DNA from 3 places in the Halomonas sp. PA16-9 genome. Region 1 is predicted to be linked to each of the others. Evidence: predicted binding sites of a transcription regulator. Region 1 holds the regulator's gene; each other region holds the start of a gene.

Region 1 (4,900 bases):
TTCATTGCCAGGAATGGCTTTAGCCGAAAAAATAACGTTATCGCCCGGCTGAAGATCCACAAAAGGGTGGCGACCCTGGGCGAGGCGCTGTAGCGCAGCTCGGGGCTCACCCTGGCTACCGGTGGCGATAATCACCACTTCATCCGGGGAAGATAGCCTAAGTCATGATTGGGCACCAAAGGCGGTAAATCATCCATATAGCCGAGCCCCCGGGCAACGCTGACCATGCGCTCCATTGAACGGCCCATCAAGCTAATGCGTCGGCCACACTTCTGAGCGGCGCGCCCTATCGCTAACACCCGGGCAAGGTTACTGGCAAAGCAGGAGACCACCACCCGGCCCTGGCAGTTGCTGAGGGTTTTTGTCAGGGCGCGGGCGACGTCCCCCTCGCTGCCGGAGTGCCCGGGCATGGGGGCGTTAGTGGAATCGCCCACTACCAAGTCAACCGGGGCAAGCGCCTTGAAGAGGGCTGCACTGATCGGCGTGCCGATAATCGGTTCAGGGTCGAGTTTCCAGTCGCCGGTATGTAAAACGCGATAGCCACCGGCCATCATTATTAGCGCACAGCTTTCGGGAATGGAGTGGGTTAAAAGTAAATAGCGCAGCGTGAATGGCCCGCTCTCTAGGGCCTCGCCAGGTTCAATGACATGGATAGCCGCACCGCTAAGCTGATGCTCGGCAAATTTTAGCCGCAACAGGCCTGCCGCCAGCGGGTGGCGTAAATGGGGCAGTTCCACATCGGCCATAGCCAGGCTGCGGCACCAATGTGGTCTTCGTGACCATGGGTGATAAATAGCGCTTTGGGCACGATCCCTAGTGCTTTCGGCGTATCAAGATTGGGTACCTGCAGCGGCGAGTTGGGAAGATCCTGGCGGATCATCATGCCGCAGTCCACGGCTATCCAGTGATCGTCATAGCCGTATAGCGTTAGATTCATTCCAATCTCACCGCATCCCCCAGCGGCAAAATGCGCAGCGGTGGACGACGACGGGGGCGAATTTGAACGCGTGGTGAATGCATCTGTTATGAAAAACCTAAAAAGTAGTGTCTTAACTATACGGGAAGGCAGGGGCAGCTAACAATCATCCACGGCCTTCCGATACACTATGCGACCTAAGCCGCTGGTTTGTCATAATTAACTTAGCAATAGGTCAAGAGTAGCTCACATGTCTCATTATTATCGTTTAGTAGTTTCCTGTCCTGACCGGGTGGGTATTGTTGCACGGGTATCGAGCTTTATTGCCCAGCAGGGCGGCTCCATTACCGAAGCTAGCCAGCACTCCGATTTAGAAACCGGCTGCTTTTTATGCGCTACGAAATTCTGGCGGATTCGGTAGGTATGTCGGCGGAAGCGCTGAGCGCGGCATTTGAACCGATAGCCAGCGAATTCAATATGCAGTGGTCGCTGGTGGATACCCAGCAGCGTAGGCGCGTCGTGCTGATGGTGTCGCGGGAGTCACATTGCTTGGTAGATCTACTTTACCGCTGGCAGGCGGGGGAACTGGATTGCGACATTGTCGGGGTTATCTCCAACCATGATGATATGCGTTCGCTGACGGAGTGGTACGGTATTCCTTATCACCATGTACCGGTCGACCCCGACGATAAGCAAGCATCGTTTGCCAAGGTTCAGGCCGAAATCGACAGTGCCCGCGCCGACTGCGTGGTGCTGGCGCGCTATATGCAAATACTGCCCCCTGAGCTGTGCGCGCGCTATGCGGGGCGAGTGATCAATATTCACCACAGCTTTTTGCCCTCTTTTGCCGGGGCTAAGCCCTACCACCAGGCCTACCAGCGGGGGGTTAAGCTGATTGGCGCTACCTGCCACTATGTGACCGAGGAACTCGACGCAGGCCCCATCATCGAACAGGATATCCATCGCGTTAGCCACTGTCATACGCCTACTGATCTAGTCCGCTTTGGTCGTGATGTGGAGAAAGCCGTGCTCGCTCGCGGTTTGCGTTGGCACTTAGAGGATCGTGTGTTGGTGCATGGCAACAAGACAGTGGTATTTAGCTAAGTACTCTATAATGCCCGCCCATCAACCTGAGAGGCCGCCATGTCATTTGCGCAAAGTGTATTAGCGCCCTGGGCGCTGCTGCTCACCTGGCTACTCTCGTTAGCAGTGATCGCATGGGCGCTTTGGGGCGGCCCTGGCAGGTGTTGATAGCGGATTCAGCGCTTCAGCACCGCTGGCTGGGTGCTACGCTGGCGGTGATGCTGATGTGGCAGCTTCGTGCCCAGGCTGTTGATTGGCTAACGCTACACCTTGTTTTTACAGTATTGATGACACTCGTTTTTAAAGCGCCATTAGCGCTGATTAGCAACGTGCTGATCAACATTGCCATGGTGGTGATTGGCCGCAATGAGTGGATGTTGCTGGGGGCAAATGTGCTGGTTACCGGGATCGTCCCGGCGGCCGTTATTGGCACGGTATGGCGGCTGGTAGATCGCCGCCTGCCGGATAACTTGATGGTATTTCTGTTTGCCTGCGGCTTTTTTGGCGCGGCGCTGGCAACGCTGGGAGGAGGCTTGGCGGCGGTAGTGCTGATTATCGTCGCGGGTACAGACCCTGAGGCGATCTATCTCGCCCAGGAGTATGCGCGTTTTTTACCACTGCTAATGCCTTCAGAGGCATTTATTACTGGCATGCTGCTGAGCATCCTGCTGGTCTATCACCCAAACTGGGTGGCCACCTTCAATGACCACCGCTATATCGACCTGCAGTAGCGGATTTATTAGCCGAGTGCCTGGCCGTTGCCACCACGAATTACGCCGACTCCAACGCCTTCAATATCGAGCGCTTGAGAGCGCAGGTCGATTTCAATGGGCGCAAAATCAGGGTTCTCTGCAAACAGCGTCACTTGATGCCCCTGGCGTTTGAAGCGTTTAACCGTTACTTCATCGTCCAGGCGGGCAACCACGATCTGGCCATCGCGAACCCGGTCAGTGCGATGAACCGCCAGTAAATCACCTTCCAAAATGCCAATATCCTTCATGGAAAGGCCGCGTACGCGCAGCAGATAGTCAGCTTTGGGAGTGAAGTACTCGGCCGGTAGCGGGCAGTAGCGATCAATATGTTCGGCGGCCAAAATGGGGCTGCCGGCAGCTACTTCCCCGATCACAGGCAGGCCAGTGGGTGGGGCTTCCACGTTGGTTGTGGGTAAGGCGGGGACTGCGCTATCCAGGACTTCTTGAGGTTCCTGGTTGGGCAGGCGGATGCCGCGAGAGGTGTTGCGGATAATGCGAATAACGCCTTTGCGTTCCAGCGCGCGCAGGTGCTCTTCAGCCGCATTGGGTGAGCGGAAGCCAAGTGCTTTGGCAATCTCGGCGCGGGTAGGAGGGTAGCCAAATTCGCCCATGGTCTTAACGATAAAATCAAACACGTGCTGTTGGCGAGCGGTTAGCGGACGCGACATACCAGACTCCATAAATAGTGAATAGACAGTAACAAGTTAAATGTCGACTTAATCAATAAGTGTTTAAGTATACAGTATGTTCCTCTGTCCAGTATATGGCTTGTCAGTGCCTATTGCCGATGTCTATGCAATTTTTCTAATCGTTTGAAACTAAGTTTCTGCTTATTTAATACGTCACATTTTGTCAATAAATCAAGCGTTGAGCCCGCCTACGTTATGGCATAGTATTTTGCTATGTTTTAAACACCTGTTTCCCTGGAGAGCGACATGGCTCAATCTGATACGGTGACCCGTATACTCGACACCGCCGAGGTGCTGTTTGCAGAGCGGGGTTTTGCTGAAACTTCGCTGCGCAACATCACTAGCAAAGCGCGGGTTAACTTAGCCGCTGTTAATTACCATTTTGGTTCCAAAAAAGCCTTGATTCAGGCCGTTTTTGCCCGCTACCTGGATCCGTTTAGTCAGCGCTTTCATACTGCGCTAGATGAGCTCGAGGGCCAACACGCCGGGCGCGTTATCCCGCTGGAAACACTGCTCGAGACCATGGCAACTACCGTTCTCGCGGTGCCCGCCGAGCGCAATAGTTTGAAAGTGTTTATGCGCCTGCTGGGTCTTGCCTACAGTCAAGCACAGGGACATCTAAGACGTTATATCCAGGAAGAGTATGGCGATGTGTTTACACGCTTCACCGAGCTTGTGCGCAAAGCAACGCCGGATCTGCCTGACGCCGAGCGTTTTTGGCGGCTACACTTTGTGCTCGGCACGGTAATCTTTACCCTGTCTGGCCTTGATGCGCTACGCGATATCGCGGAGAAGGATTACCACGAGCAGGTCTCTGTGCGTGATTTGGTCAGGCGATTGCTCCCGGTAGTGGTGGCTGCTATGAATGCGCCGTTACCCATAGCCCTTGACGGTGCCAAGCCAGAAGAAGGAAAACATGCGAACTCCTACGCTAGCTGAGCTACCTCCAACGGAACATATCTGGCTGGAGATTGATACTACCGAACAGTTGCTGCGCTGTTGGCGAGGGCCAAAAGTGCTCCATGAGTGTTCTATTTCATCCGGTGCTGCCGGAAGCGGGGAGCGCAATGGCAGTGGTAAAACCCCCCGCGGGTGGCACTATGTGCGCGCGGCCATTGGCGGAGATATGCCCGAAAATGCGGTGTTTCGAGGTCGCCGCTGGACGGGCGAGACATTTTCGCCCGAACTCGCCGAAGAGCATCCAGAGCGTGACTGGATTCTGACCCGCATACTGTGGCTGTGTGGCTTGGAAAAGGGCGTGAACCGCGGTGGTCAGGTGGACTCGCAACGGCGCTATATTTACCTGCACGGGACGCCGCCTGACGAGCCCATGGGCGTTGCTGCGTCCCACGGCTGTATTCGTTTACGCAATCCTGATCTGCTCTATATCTTTTCGTTAGCGTTGCCGGGTACCCCTGTTTGGTTGCACGGTGGCCGCCAGTCCTTTGATTGATCAGATT
Region 2 (4,900 bases), 1.3 Mb from region 1:
CCATTTTGACAAAATATCGGCCGAGTTGCACTTTGGGTAGCCAATGGCCGCGTGAGCCCCGTGGCCTTGGCGCAGCGTTCAAGCGAGCTGCCTCACTGCTCAATGCCCAAGGGATAATCTGCTATAGCAACGGTAAACGTGGCTCGAAGCGCCACTGGGTGATCGGACCCACCCCCTCTCCCCACAGTATTTCTGTGAGCAATGGACAAACATCAGGCAGCGAGCATTCGGTGCTAGGCTGTGAGGAAAGGGATTTCTTATGAATGTTATTCAACTTTTTATAAGTCCCTCGAAGACACAGCACGTTGCCCAATGCACTATTGACGTGCCTTACAACGCGAAGTTCTTGATGGAGTATCCACGACAAGACGACGTTCGCTGCCAAGAATTTCGTAAATTGCCAACCTATATGGTGTTTTTATGATTTTTTTGCTCTCAACGTCGTGACGTCGTGCTTAAGGGTCCATCCTTACGGCACTTTGGTCACACCGATGTTTTCTTCATCAACTTTATCAATAGTTTAATTTGTTTAGCATGGCAAAAATATAAACCGATGCTTGATCTACTTAACGACCAGAAGCTCGTTCCACTGTGTGGTGTACCGCGGCGTACGTCGTTCACTGCGCAGCGCCCATGCATTGCCTTTACGGGGTAGACCAAGCTGTACCGTTCCTTTACCTAGTTCACGATTGAGCTTATCCATCGTCGCCATCAGCCGTTCACTGCGTTTAGCCTCTTCGTCGGTTTGCGGGGTTTCAGTGAGGGTAAGCTGTCGGTTGGCCTTAGGTGAAAGGTCGAGCAGCATCAGACCTGCTTTATGGTAGGCGTAGCCCTTGCGCCAGAGACGGCGTAGGCCTTGTACCGCTGAGGCGATGATATCGCGGCTATCATCGGTGGGCCTCTCTAGAGAGACAACCACACGTTGTTGATATTGCGGTAAGTCAGTACGGAATGGGTTGGTTCGCAAAAACACCATCACGGCACTGGTTACACTTTGCTGTTTGCGCAGCTTTTCTGCTGCCCTCGCGGCGTGATGCCTTAAGGCTTCGCGTAAGTCATGGGGGTTGCCGGTAAGCCTGCCGAATGAACGCGACACCATGATTTGTTTTTTAGGTAGACTCATGTCATCAAGCTGGATGGCGGATTGCCCGCGTAGCTCCCATACGATGCGTTCCTGAACCACACTAAAGCGCTGCCTAATACGCTTAGCGTCTGCCTCACGCAGATCCCATGCGGTATCAATACCCATTACGCTTAATCGTTCACCGGTACGGCGTGCCACGCCCCACAGCTCGGTTACCGGCAACTGTTTTAGCAATGCTTTGGTCGCTTCACTATCAGCGGTTAGCTTACATACGCCATGCTGCTTGTAGGCAGGATGTTTTTTAGCCGCTTGATTCGCCACTTTGGCGAGTACGCGGGTAGGTGCAAACCCCACGCACACGGGAATGCCCGTCCACTGTCGAACGGTATCGCGCATGGCTTGGCCCCGCGCCTCCAGCGAATCTGGGTCAAAGCCCTGAAACCCGACAAAGCTTTCATCAATGGAGTACACCTCCACATGGGGCGAAAACTCGCCTAGCACCTCAGTTACCCGCTGGGACATATCGCCGTATAACGCATAGTTACTGGATAGCAGCACAGCCTGGCGACGAATCGCGGGCGGTAACAAGTGCATGGCCGTCCCCATCTCAACACCCAGGGCTTTGAGTTCGTTGCTACGGGCAACGACGCAACCATCGTTATTCGACAGCACCCCTACCGGACGCCCTTCCAGCATTGGATCAAAAACGCGCTCGCAACTGACATAAAAGTTGTTGCAGTCAACGAGTGCAATCACGGCAGTGCCCTCAGCAGATTGTGAATCACGTCGGTCACTACACCCCATACTTGGGATTCGCGTCCATCAAGGGGAATCGGCTTAAAATTGGGGTTGCTTGCTTTGAGGTAGGTACGCTGACCAACGCGCTCCAGACGCTTAACAGTCATTTCCCCATCTACGCAGATCACCACAATCCGACCAGGCAGCGCTTCCAGGCTGCGATCCACCACCAATAAGTCCCCAGGGTGGATGCTGTCTCCGATCATTGAATAACCTTCGGCACGAGCAAAATAGGTCGAGGCTGGGCGTTTAACGACGTAGCGGTGCAGATCTAGCTCGGTATCCAAGTGATCATCGGCGGGCGAAGGAAATCCCGCGCGCACGGCGGTTGAATAGAGCGGCAAGGGTAGTGACGAGGCCATGGTGTCTGCGCGGCCCAGGAGTGAAACGTTCGATGACATAATAGGCTACCTATTTTACTGTATATATGAACAGTATCAGTAAAGGAGTTTCATGAAGCAAGCACTCAAAGGTCAAAGCCAAAAAATTACAGACCTATATCACTCCTATGAATCCTGCACACGGGATCACTTTGACACCTATAGGAGTGTTGTTTATGTCCCCGCCTTGCCTGCGCTGTGCAGCCCCATGCACGCTTAACTTTGAAACCGCCCAACGTATCGGCACCGTTGGCGGCAGCCTTGTCGGCGCTGCCATTGGCGCGTGGCGCGAGTCCTATACCCTAACGTCCCCTTTATCGATGGCCTCAACCCGCTTCCCGTTAGCCAAACTGCCCACTGCCGTGATGGGTGCTGTGTTCGGTAGTCAGGCAGGCTCGCGCGTCGCAACCCAATTTTTCACCCAGAAATTGCCACTCGGTGAAGGAGTTTCCTGGCTATGCATATCGTGTGGTCATGCCTTCCGGCAATTACCCCACTCCTACACTTCACCTCGTTAATTCGTCACCATTAATCGACTTACCCCTAACTTTCCAACCATAAAGCGCTGGCGATTTTCGTCAGCGTTTTTTTATTGCTAGGAGTTTTCATCATGGCTCATCTCGTTGAACAAATGGCTTACGTCGGCGCTACCCCTTGGCACGGCCTGGGACAGCAGCTATCCCGTCAACAACCGTTAGAGGTCTGGCAGCAACAGGCCGGAATGAACTGGCACATTGAAGAAGCCCCGGTGCGCTTTATTGCCGAGGGTGCCAGTCACTTGGGCAGCATTCACTCGTTCCCTGAACAGAAAGTGCTCTACCGCTCGGATACCAAGGCACCGTTATCGGTGGTATCACAGCGTTATAAGGTGGTGCAGCCCGAGGAGATTCTGGAGTTTTACCGCGACCTCACCGAGTACGCTGGATACGAGCTGGAAACCGCTGGGGTACTGAAAGGCGGGCGTAAGTTCTGGGCCTTGGCGCGCAGTGGTTTAAGCACCTCCCTGAAAGGCCAGGATGAGGTCAACGACTACCTACTATTGGCAACCTCCTGTGACGGCACGCTGGCCACCATGGCGACACCCACCACGGTGCGGGTGGTGTGTAACAACACGCTGCAGATTGCGGTGGATGGCACGTCGCAGGCAGTGAAGGTACCCCACCGGTCGGAGTTCGATCCACGTGCGTTAAAAAGCCAACTAGGTATTTCTGTTTCCCAGTGGAATGACTTCATGTACCGCATGAAGGCCCTGGCAGAACGTAAGATCGATCATCGCGAGGCGCAGCAGTATTTCAGTCAGTGCTCTGCGGTATCGATAAGCCAATCGAAGATCCTTCCAAGCTGCCTAACTATCGGGCGCTCAACAAGGTACAGAAGCTTTACCACGGCGAAGGCCGCGGCTCCCACCTCGACACGGCCAAAGACACTGCCTGGGGTCTGCTCAATGCCGTGACCGAGTACGTGGATCACGACAAGCGGGCTCGCAGCAACGATACCCGTCTGGATTCCGCGTGGTTTGGCCAAGGGGCGCAGCTGAAGCAAGAGGCGCTACAAACGGCCCTTGCCCTGGTGAGCTGACATGCTGTTTCTGATCATTCTAATGCTGATTTTCCTGGTTTTTGTCTTACCCCTCATTGGATAGCGCGATAAGCCCAGCCACTAACAGGCTGGGCTTTTTGCTTTTACGTGGAGCACATCATGGCCTCTCTTAGCCCGATTTAGATATCGCCTTAACCCAACTGACCGAACGACTGCTCACCCAGGATCAAACCTATGCCGAAACCTACGTGATGGCAAAAGGACAGCTGTATCGCACCGAGCTGCACCTATGCCCCGTTCCCCCGCACGAACTTCCCGCCGATCTTTAACCCTATTGAAGGAGCCTTGTCATGGCCACCAAACTAATGTGGTAAATCACGAGACGTCTGCATCCTCTTTACAAGCGTTCCTGAGCATCCCGCCACACCTTGCGGAAGTACGGCCATCATCCAGGTGATGACGCGCGGCACTCAACCCGGACGTCGACATCGAAAGATGGACGCTTGCTACAGATGCAGGAACGGGTGATGGATCGCCAGCCATGATGGCCTATAGCGCGGCCATGGCGGCCATGCAGACCGAACTTCCCAGCATTGAAGACGCGGCAAACCAAACGGCTGCTACGCCACCTGGAAGATATCGTCGATACCGTGCGCCCCATCATGCAGAAACACGGCTTTGCGGTGAGCTTTCGTATTCAGACGCAGGAGCGCGGCATTGGGTGACCGGTGTGCTAATGCATAAGGATGGCCACCGTGAAGAACCAGCATGTTGCTACCTGCCGACATAAGCGGCAACAAGAACGCGGTGCAGGCGTTTGGCTCTTCCACCAGCTACGGCAAGCGCTACGTACTCAGCGCCCTACTCAACATCACACGGGGCCAGGATGACAATGGCAAGCCCAGTACCAAAGCGGCATCAAGCTAGTGACGCCCTTTCAGGCGGCAGATCCAGCGACTGATTAGCCATGCCCGCCACGACCCAGGAATGGTTCAGTGGTAAATACGGTTCAGCCGTGCAAGTACCTCAGAGTGACTTCGACAAGCTACGCGCCTCACTCTCTAAGCGGCGGTTAAGTAATCCACGCTCTACCCCTTAT
Region 3 (4,900 bases), 1.4 Mb from region 1:
GAAGAAGGTGAGAAAGGCCTGTCTAATCTCTGCGCTTTTCATAGGGTATCCGTAACAAGAAAGCGTGATGTCCCAGGGCGCTGTTGCCGCTACCCTCAGGGGTCGCAAAGCAGCCATTATAGCGCAGTTGTCAAACGACTAAAGCCGCACTTAGTGGCAGAAAGGCAAACAGCCACGTAAACAACTGGATGAACAAGCGTATTAGAGCGCTACTAGAAATGTAAGAGGGGGTATTGTATAGGCTGGGGAAAACGTATTACAGACAGGAGAGCGCGTAGCGAATTTGTTCAAAATCGAAGCCGCGACTGGCGAGAAAACGTTCACGCCTAGCGCGCTCTTTGGGGTCTCACCAGGGCTATCAAAACGCCGCGCCAGGGTTTCCCGGGCTAGCTCAAACCAGTCGACCTGCTCGCCCCCCTCCACTTCTTCAAAAGCGGTGGCAAGGGTTTCCTGGTCTATGCCGCGCTGGCGCAACTCGCCTTTAATACGAATCACGCCTTGGCCACGCAGTATGCGCGAGCGCACGAAACTGGCCGCAAAGCGCGCGTCAGACTGCAGCCCTTGTTCAACCAAGGCGTCCAGGCACTCATCAATAGCGGCATCGTCGAAAGACTTTTTCTTCAGACGCTGAGCAAGCTCGGCGCGGGAGTATTCGCGCCGAGCCAGTAAACCAATGGCGATATCACGGGGCGTAGCATCACGCTGGGAGGTGAATGCCATCAGCTTATCTTAGCGAGAGTCGTCTTAAAGCAGATCGTCATCACCCGCATCCAATTCTGCCGCTGCTTCGGCAGGTGCATCTTCCTTCTCCTTTTTAGGATCGGGCTTGGCCAAGAGCTGCTCACGAATCTGCGTTTCGATTTCGAGCATAATTTCCGGGTGCTCTTCCAGATACAGCGCTGAATTGGCTTTACCTTGACCGATTTTCTTACCTTTATAGCTGTACCAGGCACCGGCTTTGTCGACTAGGTTGCACTGCACGCCCAGGTCGATGACCTCACCGGCGTGGTAGATACCCTTGCCGTAAAGAATCTGGAATTCAGCCTGACGGAATGGCGGTGCTACCTTGTTTTTGACTACTTTCACGCGGGTTTCGTTACCGGTGACTTCATCACCCACTTTCACCGAGCCGGTACGACGAATATCCAGACGCACGCTGGCATAGAACTTCAGCGCGTTACCACCAGTGGTGGTTTCGGGGCTACCAAACATGACGCCGATCTTCATGCGGATCTGGTTGATGAAGATCACCAAGCAGTTGGCGTTTTTGATATTACCGGTGATTTTACGCAGTGCCTGAGACATCAAACGCGCCTGTAGGCCAACGTGGGAATCACCCATTTCGCCTTCGATTTCAGCGCGCGGGGTCAACGCAGCGACCGAGTCGATAACAATCACGTCAACACCGCCAGAGCGTACCAGCATGTCGGTAATTTCCAGCGCCTGCTCACCGGTGTCCGGCTGGGAAATCAGTAGATCATCCAGGTTGACGCCTAGCTTTTCTGCGTAGCTGGGGTCAAGCGCATGCTCGGCATCGACGAAGGCACACACTTTGCCTTGCTTTTGCGCTTGCGCAATCACCGAAAGGGTCAGTGTCGTTTTACCCGAGGACTCTGGACCAAAAATTTCAGCCACGCGGCCAAACGGCAGCCCGCCGATGCCGAGGGCGATATCCAGACCCAATGAACCGGTGGAAACCGACGGCATGACGACACGCGGTGCGTCGCCTAGACGCATGACGGTGCCCTTGCCGAACTGACGGTCGATTTGGGTGAGTGCAGCGTTTAGCGCTTTAGTGCGGTTGTCATCCTGAGCCATTCAGAGATTCCTCATAACAAGCTGTATAATTAGCCAGTAGTATGCCAAAGATTGCGCCGTAAACAAATCCTTGATCGCGCTTTCTCTCATCTATTTTATCAACAGCCTTTTTGCATATGCGCCTTTTTCTTACGGCTGGTTCGTCTTGCTCGCCTTCTCGCGCTCATTCAGGCGCGCCACCAGCCCAACCAAGGCCTGACGCACGGCCTGCTCTCGCACCGACTGACGGTCACCTGGAAAGTGAAAGCATTCAGCTTCCTGGGCAGCAGCATCTCCCCAGGCCAACCAAACCGTACCCACCGGCTTTTCAGCGCTCCCCCCCTCTGGGCCTGCAACACCGCTAACGGCAACAGCTAAGCCCGCGCCACTTTCATTACAGGCACCCAGCACCATGGCTTTGACGACCTCCTTGCTGACAGCACCGTGCTCGGCCAGCGTGGTCTCAGGCACCCCCAATAAGCGCGTTTTAGCAGCATTCGCATAGGTCACATAGCCCGTCGTAAAGTAAGCAGAGCTACCCGCCACCTCGGTAATGGCGCTGGCAATGCCGCCCCCCGTACATGACTCAGCGGCGGTCACTTCTACATTCAACTGCTTACACAGCCGCCCCAGCCGCTGAGCTAACAGGGTTAAATCAAGATTTTTCAGGCTAGTTTCGCTGGGCACTATGGTCGCTCCTTCAAGTGAGTCGTCTATTCAGCGTAGAATACTGCGTTTAGCTTTCTCAAAGAAATTGCTCAATCAGGACGCCCATGTCACAGGCCATTCCCCCTAACACGCCCATGATCACGCAATATTTAAAGATCAAGCGCGAGCACCCCGAGGTACTGCTGTTCTACCGCATGGGGGATTTTTATGAACTGTTTTTCGACGACGCCAAGCGCGCCGCCGCACTGCTGGATATTACCCTTACCCAGCGTGGGCAGTCAGGCGGCAAGCCTATCCCGATGGCGGGCGTCCCCTATCACAGCGCTGAGGGCTATCTGGCCCGCCTCGTCGCTGGCGGCGAGTCGGTCGCTATTTGTGAGCAAATTGGCGACCCCGCGACCAGCAAAGGGCCCGTTGAGCGCCAAGTGGTGCGTATCGTCACCCCTGGCACACTCCACGATGAAGCGCTGCTCGATGCCCGCCGCGACAACGTCCTGGTGTCCGTTTCTCCCGGAAAAGAGAGCTGGGGCCTTGCCTGGCTGGAGCTCTCCAGTGGTCGCTTCAACGTACTGGAAGTAGACAGCGAAGCCGAAATGCTCGCCGAGCTGACGCGTCTCTCCCCGGCCGAGCTGCTGGTACCCGAAAGCTTAACGCTACCCGAGGCCTGGTCGCAGAAACGCAGCCTGCGCCGCCAGGGCGAGTGGCTGTTTGATTTGGAAAGCGCTACCCGTAGCCTCTGCGACCAGTTCGAAGTGCAGGATTTACGTGGTTTTGGCTGTGCGCACTTAACCTCTGCGCTAATTGCTGCCGGGGTATTGATCGATTATGCCCGGGACACTCAGCGCTCGCGCCTGCCCCACGTGACCGCCATCAGCGTTGAGAACCGCGACGACGCGGTGGTGATCGACGCTGCCAGCCGCCGTAATCTGGAAATTGATATCAACCTGGGCGGCAGCAGCGACAACACCCTGGCCAGCGTGCTGGATACCTGTACCACCGCCATGGGTTCACGGCTACTCAAACGCTGGCTTAATCGGCCACTGCGTCAACGCGAGATTGTCCAGGCCCGTCATGCGGGTGTGGCGCTGCTAAGCCTGGATGCCGCCTATATGCCGCTGCGCGAGACGTTGAGCGCGGTGGGCGACGTGGAGCGCATTCTGGCCCGGGTGGCGCTGTATAGCGCCCGCCCGCGCGATTTGGCACGGCTGCGGGATGCACTGGTAACGCTTCCGGAACTGGAGCAACAGCTTAGCGAGGTTGAGAGCGGCAGTGCGCTGGATAACCTGCGCCCGCATATTCGCCCCTACCCAGAAATGGCCGATATGCTCAGCCGGGCGCTGGTAGAAAATCCGCCGGTGGTGATCCGCGATGGCGGGGTGATTGCCGATGGCTTTGATTCAGAGCTCGATGAGCACCGTGGCATGGCCGAAAACGCGGGCGACTATCTTATTCAGCTCGAGCTTCGCGAGCGCGAGCGCACGGGGCTAGCCAATCTCAAAGTGGGCTACAACCGGGTGCACGGCTACTTTATTGAGCTACCGCGTTCACAAGCCCAGCAGGCGCCCGCCGACTATATTCGCCGCCAGACACTTAAAAATGCCGAGCGGTTCATTATCCCCGAGCTCAAAGAGTTTGAAGATAAGGCACTCTCCGCTAAATCTCGCGCGTTGACGCGTGAAAAATGGCTCTACGATCGCCTGCTTGGCGATCTCAACGCAAGCCTTCACGCGCTGCAGAGCACCTCGCAAGCCTTGGCGGAACTGGACGTACTGTGCGCCTTTGCCGAGCGCGCCGAGGCGCTGAACTGGGTGCGTCCAACACTCAGCGAAACCACCGGGATTCAAATTGACGCGGGACGACATCCGGTGGTCGAGCAGGTGAGCGAGACACCCTTTGTGCCCAACGACGTGACGCTCAATCCTGACCAGCACATGCTGATTATTACCGGCCCTAACATGGGCGGTAAATCGACCTATATGCGTCAGACGGCGCTCATCGCCCTTCTCGCTCACTGCGGCAGTTTTGTGCCCGCCGATGCCGCCGAGATCGGCCCGCTGGATCGAATATTCACCCGCATTGGCTCATCGGATGACTTGGCCGGCGGGCGCTCTACCTTTATGGTCGAGATGACTGAAACCGCCAAATTCTCCACAATGCCACCCAGCAAAGCTTGATCCTGATGGATGAAATTGGCCGCGGCACCAGTACCTTTGACGGTCTGTCGCTCGCCTGGGCAAGCGCTGAACATTTGGCAAAAGGACGCGCGCTAACGCTGTTTGCGACCCACTACTTTGAAATGACGGCGCTGCCTGAGCATATGGAAGGGGTGGCCAATATCCACCTAACGGCGACCGAGCATGGCGACAGCATTGTGTTTATGCACCGCATCGAAGCGGGCCCGGCCAGCCAGAGCTATGGTTTACAGGTGGCGCAA

The links. The regulator LexA, encoded in region 1, represses DNA repair genes until DNA is damaged. The targets are predictions, from matches to a motif close to TACTGTNTANNTANACAGTA.
Region 2: FDY98_RS07250 (LexA family protein) is a predicted target of LexA. The motif match lies at 2,300-2,319, and genes of this name have one in related genera.
Region 3: recA (recombinase RecA) is a predicted target of LexA. The motif match lies at 1,838-1,857, and genes of this name have one in related genera.

What each region holds. Positions count from the first base shown of each region.
Region 1 covers NZ_CP040451.1:2,882,504-2,887,403, reverse strand. Annotated here, with positions in the region: partial or broken gene FDY98_RS13345 (ribonuclease J) at 1-937, opposite strand, end outside; partial or broken gene purU (formyltetrahydrofolate deformylase) at 1,167-2,020, shown strand; gene FDY98_RS13335 (energy-coupling factor ABC transporter permease) at 2,134-2,730, shown strand; gene lexA (transcriptional repressor LexA) at 2,739-3,419, opposite strand; gene FDY98_RS13325 (TetR/AcrR family transcriptional regulator) at 3,687-4,379, shown strand; gene FDY98_RS13320 (L,D-transpeptidase) at 4,357-4,893, shown strand.
Region 2 covers NZ_CP040451.1:1,553,448-1,558,347, reverse strand. Annotated here, with positions in the region: gene FDY98_RS07260 (hypothetical protein) at 1-263, shown strand, start outside; gene FDY98_RS07255 (Y-family DNA polymerase) at 563-1,840, opposite strand; gene FDY98_RS07250 (LexA family protein) at 1,837-2,283, opposite strand; gene FDY98_RS07245 (hypothetical protein) at 2,439-2,780, shown strand; gene FDY98_RS07240 (DUF932 domain-containing protein) at 2,873-3,715, shown strand; gene FDY98_RS27325 (DUF932 domain-containing protein) at 3,604-3,840, shown strand; gene FDY98_RS27320 (hypothetical protein) at 4,395-4,526, shown strand; gene FDY98_RS27315 (ERF family protein) at 4,570-4,728, shown strand; gene FDY98_RS27310 (hypothetical protein) at 4,769-4,900, shown strand, end outside.
Region 3 covers NZ_CP040451.1:759,900-764,799, reverse strand. Annotated here, with positions in the region: partial or broken gene alaS (alanine--tRNA ligase) at 1-42, opposite strand, end outside; partial or broken gene FDY98_RS03555 (regulatory protein RecX) at 257-720, opposite strand; gene recA (recombinase RecA) at 745-1,818, opposite strand; gene FDY98_RS03545 (CinA family protein) at 1,948-2,487, opposite strand; partial or broken gene mutS (DNA mismatch repair protein MutS) at 2,571-4,900, shown strand, end outside.